Pelosinus fermentans DSM 17108: one gene and its partner. Each later gene encodes a partner of the first gene's protein in a complex. Links are inferred from orthologs where the notes say so. Each region holds a gene or a part of one and is shown on either strand. Other genes may lie near its edges.

Region 1 (4,848 bases):
TTCGGTGGAAGTTGCAAAACAAAGCGGGGCCCAAGTCATCGCAATTACCAGCCACTTAAAATCGCCTCTTACCAAAAAAGCAGATCTCGTCTTGCACGGTATGAGCCGGGAAGTGAATTACTCTTCAGAATCAATGACATCGCGGCTGATTCATATGGCCATCGTAGACCTTTTATATATGGGTATGATATTTAAAAACCAGGATAAATTTACCAATAATCTTAATAAACTGCGGCTGGCAATTGCTAACCGTAAAACATAGTTCCCCTGCTGGTTCAACATGAATACTAATCTGAACACTATCAAAGAAGCTGTCTCTCATACTTGTGTATTTGAGACAGCTTCTAGCTAATATAGGGAAATAACTACTTTCTTTTATTAAAACAATATTGTCCCCTACCCATTGCAGCTTTCTCCAAAGCAGCCTGGGCCATATACGTATGAGCAATCCCCGTGGGACACACACATACAGCAATCATTTTCAAAATAATCCCCCCCCTTTATAAAAAAAGCACTTTACTTACTTTTGAACCACAAAGGCGCAATTGCACTACCGCGCAACACAAAGGAAGCACTAGAAAAATATAAGTATTAATTACTTTTTCTTCTTTGTATTGTGTGGTTTTTACTTAATTCTCCTCTAGAGAGGGGTGCCCGCAGGCGGGGTGTGTCGTTCTCTCCCCTACATTTCCCAGTCACTAATTGTCGTTTGGGGAAATCCTGTTTTCTTGCTAAGCTCAGTTTGCGATATTTTTTTACTGGCTCTTATCTTTTTTAGAATTTGTCAAAATTTTATTTTTTGCATATTGTCCATTGGTTTCCACATAATAAAAACTCCCTAATTTATAGGGAGTTTTTATTATTTTGATAGTGTGAATAAAAGTGCATGACATTATTTCTTCTTTATCTCGTCTTAATGTTAATAGAACAGTTTAACTCAATAAAGCTCCGTCAGACTGTTCTATTTTTATTATGTCGGTTCTCTACTTCCAGATATGCTTTTAATGCATTTTGGAAAATTTGTGAGCAATTGACGTTTTCACGGTCTGCAATTTCGTTTAACCATCTTGTAATGTTACCATCTTATTTACGTCATCAGCCAATTCACGAATTATTTGAAGGAGCTCATTTTCTATTCTTTCTATCTCTTCGACTTCAAGTCCTAATCTTTCTAATCTATTTTCCTCATGACAATCTCCGTGTGACATAATTAACACCTCCTTATGCTGACATAATATGTTTCTGAGGTGTTAAAAGTGATAAAATACAAAAAAAGTCATCAAAATCATGAGAGCAAGGTGGTATTTTTTCGGATGTCACAGGGGACGGGTTCGTTTTGCTCAGAAGCAGAACAAGTTCAACAGAACGATGGTTATGCCAAGGTTCGAACGGATTTCTCCCGGTCCCATTGACGTGTCTTTGCCGCAGCAATAAATGCTTCTTTGTCATTGGCATCCAAGACACCCGCATCTTGTCCGACATTAGCGATTTTTAAAAGGGTTTGCCCGCCTTTATCAACGGCAATAGCCTTTAGATGACCAAAGGCATCGCGCACAAAATCAATTGCAGCGCTTTCCATTGACAGTGCCTTTACGCCTTCGTCAGAGAGAATGACTGCGACTGCATCAAATAACACCGAAGGAGAACCAGCTAATTGCCCGTCAGCATTCAATTTCAGACCAGCTGCGAGTTTCACGTCTCCCACATTTGGAGCGATAATCTTCACAGCAGCACCCGCATCCGTCGCCGCCTTTCTAATCTGTTCGATTACAGCTCCGTCTGAGCCATTCGCGATCAGGATACCGATCGCGCGCCCCTTGAGCGTGTCTTGCATCTTGCCGATGATCTGCAATGCAGGCGAGGGCTTCATTTCTTGTACGGGCATTGCGGCCACTGGCGCATCAGGAAGTTCGTCGATCCCAAGGCCCAGGGCAACTCTTTTCGCAAGGGCTTCTTCGATATGCCGCAGGTGACCGACTATCGCATCACGCACGTGAACATGTTCAACCTTGGAAAGCTCAAATACTAAAGCCGAGGCGATATGCGCTTGCTCATATGCTGTTTGGCTGATATAAAACATTCGCGCTTGACTGTAGTGATCAGCAAAACTTGCAGCACGGATGCGGCCTTTCACGCCCGTTTCAGTTACCGCAGCACTATGAAAACCGTAGGCTGGTGCTTCCCGGGGCGATTCAGCAGACAAGGAATTAGGCTCATATGCAACACGCCCCGCAGGTTGCGCCATCTGCATCTGTCCATCCCGTTGGTGGTTAGCGAAGGGACACTTTGGAGCGTTGATCGGGATCTGGTGAAAATTGGGTGTACCCAGCCGGGAAAGCTGTGTATCATGATAGGAAAATAAACGGCCTTGCAGCAGTGGATCATTCGAGAAATCGATGCCTGGTACGATATGAGAAGGACAGTAAGCAACCTGCTCCGTCTCAGCGAAGAAATTATTCGGCCAACGATCCAGCACCATGCGTCCGATTACTTGCAAGGGAACCAATTCTTCGGGAATCAGCTTGGTAGGATCCAAATGATCGAAGGGGAATGTATCCGCTTCCTCCTGGGTGAAAAGCTGAACCGCAAATTCCCACTCGGGGAAATTACCTGACGTGATGGCATCGAACATATCACGACGGTGGAAGTCTTGATCCGCACCAGAAATCTTGACTGCCTCATCCCAAATGGTGGACTGCAAACCTAGTTTAGGGCGCCAGTGGAATTTGACGAAAGTTGATTCACCTAAATGGTTAATCAGCCGAAAACTATGCACACCAAAACCTTCGATCATCCGCAGAGAACGTGGTATTGTGCGATCAGACATGATCCACATCACCATATGCATGGATTCAGGCGTGAGTGAAATGAAATCCCAGAATGTGTCATGAGCGGTTGAAGATTGGGGAAAGCCGCGATCAGGTTCCATTTTTAAGGCATGGATGAGATCAGGGAATTTAATAGCATCCTGAATGAAGAAAACCGGAATATTGTTGCTGACCAGATCCCAGTTGCCTTCCTTAGTATAAAATTTGACAGCAAATCCGCGTACGTCACGAGGGGTATCAACCGAACCTGCGCCGCCCGCAACGGTAGACATACGAGTAAAAACCGGTGTCTTTTCCCCCACCTCTGTGAGTATCTTGGCAGTAGTGTATTGCTTCAATGAGGTGGTCAGCTCGAAGAATCCATGTACACCTGTACCCCGGGCGTGAACAACACGTTCTGGAATACGCTCGTGATCGAAATGCGTAATTTTCTCTCTAAGAATGAAATCCTCTCCCAGAGTAGGACCGCTGGGATTGGCTCTGAGTGAGTTTTGATTATCAGAAAGTGCAACGCCCTGATTGGTAGTGAGCGCAGGATGCTGTCCACCAGCGATTTGGTGCAGTTCACCGCCAACAGCTACTTGTAAATCTCCATTCAGAGTTGAGCCCTTTTCCTTTGTAAGTCTTGCCGAATGATTCGTTGTTTCATTATTCATAGTTTTATCTCCTTCCTATGTAATACTATCAACATCTAATGAAGTATACGATCTATTGATCTTTATTAAAGATTAATATGGCTATTAACAGGATTATTTATTCCTATACCCCTAAGTATGAAATATTTATATTCATTATCGAACTATCAATATTTGTTAAACTAACCATTTTCAGTTTATCAGCGGTATTGAAAATCAACTTCTATTTACATTCGTTATATCACAATAGTATCCATGAAAAAGCACCTGACTTGTTATAGTCTAAAACATTCACATAAAGAAAAAAAGCCACGAAATTCGTAGCTTCATAAGTATTCACCAACTTAAATGGAAGAGGCAAACAATATAGAATATAAATTCCATCAAGCAATTGTTTTAGCTTTTATAAGGAAGTCATAACAATATTTTTTCACTTTTTTTAGGAGCTGCCTTATCTGCCGGTTTGACTTCCTTTGCATTGTCTCGCACATCTTGAGGAATCTCTATAGGATCTACTTGATTATATTTCGAATACTTTATCTGCATATTCAATGTCGATTTTGTTAAAAAATCTTCGATATTAACTCTATCCTTTGGATTAGCTATCTCCAAAAACAATCCTGCCCCTTTTTGAATCGGCGCTGTCAGATCCATATCGATTTCTTTTACCATCTTAGTCGCTTTATCAATTTTAATATTATATTTTATATCGCCAGCAGCTAACAACCCAAGGCGTACTACCGCAAACGCCCTCACCATATCCTTATCCTGCGCATTATCCAGTTTGACAACTGCACCTATAGCATCACTTATTTGCATACTATCCAAAGTTATTTCCATATATTTATAGGATGGTGTTTCCTTTTTCAGCTTCACCGATTTCATCAACTGCAACATATCCATTCGAGCAGAGACCTTTTCATCCGCTGAAAGTTCTTTGTTCAAAGAAAAACCAAGGGGCACAATCTGTTTGATCCATTTTTCGTTACTTAACGAATAAAGCACTAGATTGCCTTGGTTTTGTTCTATATACTGCTTTAACATCACTGTATTTTCTTTATTTTTTACATCACGAAATGAAATGTTTATATCTTGTTGATAGTTCAGCGGTTTTTCCTGACCTTCCCCATTGACTGCAATTTTCACTTCTCCCATCGGCGTTTCAGCCTTGATCGCCACGTCATAATGCAAGTTGTTTACATCCATCATATTTTTATATACATCGCTCAAATACGCCTTTTCCGGTGACAGCTTTTCCTCGGCCAAAGCAAACGAATTGCTCATCGCCACAAATAACAATCCCCATACTAAAGCAACTCTCCAATTGATCTTTCGCAACAATTCCATCATTCAATCAAGCTCCCTTTTTATAAATTTCGCCGCAT
Region 2 (4,179 bases), 1.8 Mb from region 1 along the record:
GATGGAATGGAATTACTAGTAACAACAATACAATCTCCTCCCTGCGAAATAGAAGAATTAGCACAAGAAATAGCGAAAAAATTACAAGTTCCTTTAATCCCTCGGGATCGTTATTCAATTACCGCACTAAAAAACAACTATCAAGTTGAAAATATAATTGTCATTACGAAAAATGGCCCGATTGTCCATACAATAGGCGGTGAGTATTTTTTTCATTTAAATATGGCTGAATTGCGAATAGAAAATCTAAAAAATGGTAAAAATGACCATATGATAGCTGCTATGTCATTATCTGCAGGTATGTCAGTGTTAGATTGTACATTAGGATTAGCTACGGATGCAGTTGTTGCCAGTTTTACAGTTGGTCAGACAGGGAAGGTCATTGGTATTGAAGCTTCACCTATTCTTGCCTTTGTTGCAAGTTACGGTTTACAACATTTTACCCATGAGAAAGAAGATGTTAATCAGGCATTACGTCGTATTCAAGTGAAAAGTAAACATTGTCATGACGTTCTTATTAATTTACCTGATAATAGCTTTGATGTTGTATTCTTTGATCCTATGTTTCGTCAGCCGATTTATAGTAGTTCAAACTTAAAACCTTTGCGTTATTTGGCTGATAATAGTCCCATAGCAGAAAGTACTTTTGCAGAGGCCTGCCGAGTAGCAAGAAAAAGGGTAGTTATTAAAGAAGCATTGCACAATAATGAGTTTGATCGTTTAGGCATTACTGCTATTTACGGTGGAAAATATAGTAGTATTCAATATGGTGTTATTAAGGTGGAGAACTAAATTATGGAAAAGCTGATTGCTGTCATAGGACCAACTGCTGTAGGTAAAACGAAAGTGAGCATTGAGCTTGCAAAAATCTTGAATACTGAGATTATCTCTGGTGATTCGATGTTGGTTTATAAAGACATGAATATTGGAACTGCTAAGCCTTCTAGTGACGAACGATCTAATATAACTCATCATCTAATTGACATTTTGGAACCCCAGGCAGATTTTAGTGTAGTTGATTTCACAGTGCTTGCCAGCCAACACATTACGAATATAAATCAAAAAGGAGTAATACCTATTTTAGCAGGTGGTACAGGATTGTATGTAAAGGCCTTATTGGAAGGCTATCAATTTAATCCTACGCCTAGTGATGAAAAATTGCGTATACAATTAGATGATTTAGCAAAAAAAAATGGTAATCAATATCTTCATGATCGATTAGCAGCAGTATCCCCAGATACAGCTGCACGTTTGCATCCTAATGATTTACGTCGTATCATTCGTGCTTTAGAGATCTATTATCTTAGTGGTGAAACCGTATCCCAAAATAAGCTGATGGAGCAGCATATACTTTTATATGATACTGTTGTTATTGGGCTTACGATGGAGCGAAAATTATTATATGAAAGGATTAATCAACGAGTTGATTTAATGATGTCTCAGGGATTGGTAAATGAAGTTGAAAAATTGTTGAACCGTGGTATATCAGCTAACTGCCAGGCGATGCAAGGTATTGGCTATAAAGAAATTGTTAAATACTTGCAAAAAGAAATCGATTTAGCTACCGCGATTGGCAGCATTAAACAAGCTACAAGAAATTTTGCCAAACGTCAATTAACTTGGTATCGGAAGATGCCATATATTATCTGGTTTGATGTGAAAAATTTCGATACAACAAATGAGATGATGGAAACTATTTACAAAGAAATTGCAGGAAAACGTATCCTTAGAATCGAATCATAAAAATAAAAATAAAAATCGGAGGGGTTTAACTATGCTAAATAAAGCTATTAACTTACAAGATAGTTTTCTAAACCAAATCCGCAAAGAAAACAATCTGCCTGTAATTATTTATCTTATTAACGGTTTCCAATTGAGAGGTGTCGTTAAAGGGTTTGATAACTTTACTGTAATTATAGAAAATGATGGTAAACAGCAATTGGTATACAAACATGCCATATCGACGATTACGCCTCTGAGATCATTATCATCAACTTCTCATGAAAAAAAAGAAGATAATAAATCAGATAAATTACTATAAAATAAAAAAATTCTAGGCAAATGCCTAGAATTTTTTTATCACCGTTTAATTGCATTTTGAGTATAATGTATATCATCTATAACCATAGGGTGGGGTGTGATTTAAATGACCTATGTTTATCCACAAGATGTTTTTACAGCTGTTGGAAATGGCGAAATTTCACCGACTCAGGCATTTAAGTCTTTGCGAGAGTTAGATAATATAACTGCTCATCATACTAAGGTCGATAATCGGCAAAAGCGAATAGAAGAAATCTTATATGAATTAGACCATTTAATAGGATTGTCAGAAGTGAAAAAATTAGTTAGAGAGATTTACGCATTTATTGAAATTCAGCGTCGCCGCGTGCAGGAAAAATTAAATACGGAGCCATTAGTACTACATATGATCTTTAAGGGAAATCCAGGTACAGGGAAAACCACTGTTGCTAGGCTTCTTGGGCAAATATTTCGTGAGATTGGAGTATTACAACGTGGTCATCTGATTGAGGTTGAGAGAGCTGATTTGGTTGGAGAATACATTGGGCATACAGCCCAAAAAACTCGAGAACAATTAAAAAAAGCATATGGCGGCATCTTATTTATTGATGAAGCATATTCCTTAGCCCGAGGCGGTGAAAAAGATTTCGGTAAAGAATCTATTGATGTATTGGTAGAAACTAGTATGCAATAACCTAAAGAGAAAATGCATATACAATATGGTACAATGGATTTTATAAAAACTTCAAATCAATCGTAAATTCAGGCTTACTATTCTTGGCGTAGGTAATGTCAATTCGTTCAACATCTACTTTATCGAGTACAGCACGCATAGCAATCTTTCGCTCTTCCTCAGAGTAATACTGAGTATCTTTAAAGTATTTTTTTAGATTCATTGCAATGTCTGTGGGGCTAGTTTGAGGTGTAAGAAGATTCAATTCATCATTCAAGCATTTTTTTGTAATTTCAATGTCAATAAGTTGCCTGTTGATCTCATCTAACTGTTTTTCGGCATCACTGCTATTAATAATTTCATGACGAAACCATCGCATAATGGTTTCCTTTTGGATGCTTATTTTTTTTTCATTCTCCTTTAATCTTACTAAATTATTTTTAATCTTTACTGTTGCAATAGGATTTCCAATATTTTGTGCATATTGATCGATTAATTCGGGGTTTTTCGCCAACTCATGTAACTTATCCCATACCAATTCATCTAGTATAACCGCAGGGATACGTCTAGCTGTACATTTATCATTTTCTAAGTACAAATAGGATGTGCTAACTTGTGTTAAACAAGCATAATAGCTGACTGGATTATTGCTATTCCCCGAATGTTTGATAGTCATTTTTCTGCCGCAGCGTGCACAGCAGACTAGACCATTTAAAAGATAATCATTTTTTAAATTCCTTTTTGCTAAATCCTTATTCAATTGTAACTGTTTTTGTGCAGAGTGCCAGGTGAGTTCATCGACAATAGGAGGTACTTGAATAGGGATCCATTCAGATTCCGGTCGAATTTCAATTGTACGAGTGTTAAAACCTGTCTTGGTAGATTTGTGCTTCATACTATAAATAACGCCTCTATAGGCTGTATTCGTAAGTATGCGGTGTATGCTGGAGACAATCCAACGATTACCACGGGGAGCGGGGATACCTTCATTGTTCAACTCTTTGCTGATCAAGGCGGTACCCATTTTACTGTTGATACACAAATCAAATATTTGGCGTATAATAGCAGCTTGATCCTCATTTATAATATACATACTGTTAGCTTTATCATAGTCATATCCAAAACAGCGCCCATTGTTTACAAGCTTACCTTGACGAGCCTTTCCCTTTTTACCGCGGGTTGTACGTTCTTTGATTTTCTCTTTTTCATAAGCGGATATGGCGCCTCGCATGGAGTAAAATAATTTTCCTTCAGGGGATGCTTCGAAGGTAACGGAGACAAACAGCAGCTTTGCTCCGGATTTTTCTATTTCATCCGTAATAATAAGTTGGTGAGCTAGGTTTCTGGCCAAACGATCAGGATCGTATATAACAACTATATCAAATTCTCTTCTTTCTAATCCATCACGTAGTTGGGTGAGGGCAGGGCGATCAATATATTCCCCGCTATAACCATCGTCAATAAACTCTACGAAAGTTGTTGCCCCC

Evidence for each region.
Region 2: the proteins of FR7_RS20010 (region 1) and hfq are in contact, whole or in part, in a crystal structure (PDB 3VU3), measured with the Escherichia coli proteins. The link is inferred for Pelosinus fermentans DSM 17108 from one-to-one orthologs.

What each region holds. Positions count from the first base shown.
Region 1 is NZ_AKVN02000001.1:4,331,866-4,336,713, forward strand. The notes cover bases 929-3,865. They hold FR7_RS20010 (catalase), read right to left. Parts: upstream 3,485-3,865; coding sequence 1,373-3,484; downstream 929-1,372. Other genes in these bases: FR7_RS23995 (hypothetical protein), read right to left, coding at 1,059-1,208. Also shown: FR7_RS20000 (MurR/RpiR family transcriptional regulator), read left to right, coding at 1-262; FR7_RS24515 (PTS fructose transporter subunit IIB), read right to left, coding at 366-479; FR7_RS24325 (helix-turn-helix domain-containing protein), read right to left, coding at 683-781; FR7_RS20015 (DUF6612 family protein), read right to left, coding at 3,878-4,747.
Region 2 is NZ_AKVN02000001.1:2,526,493-2,530,671, forward strand. What follows is about bases 410-3,407. They hold hfq (RNA chaperone Hfq), read left to right. Parts: upstream 410-1,774; coding sequence 1,775-2,041; downstream 2,042-3,407. Other genes in these bases: FR7_RS11620 (class I SAM-dependent methyltransferase), read left to right, coding at 410-792; miaA (tRNA (adenosine(37)-N6)-dimethylallyltransferase MiaA), read left to right, coding at 796-1,743; FR7_RS11635 (AAA family ATPase), read left to right, coding at 2,147-2,713; FR7_RS11640 (recombinase family protein), read right to left, coding at 2,754-3,407. Also shown: more of FR7_RS11620, read left to right, coding at 7-409; more of FR7_RS11640, read right to left, coding at 3,408-4,179. UniProt on the Escherichia coli protein: RNA chaperone that binds small regulatory RNA (sRNAs) and mRNAs to facilitate mRNA translational regulation in response to envelope stress, environmental stress and changes in metabolite concentrations.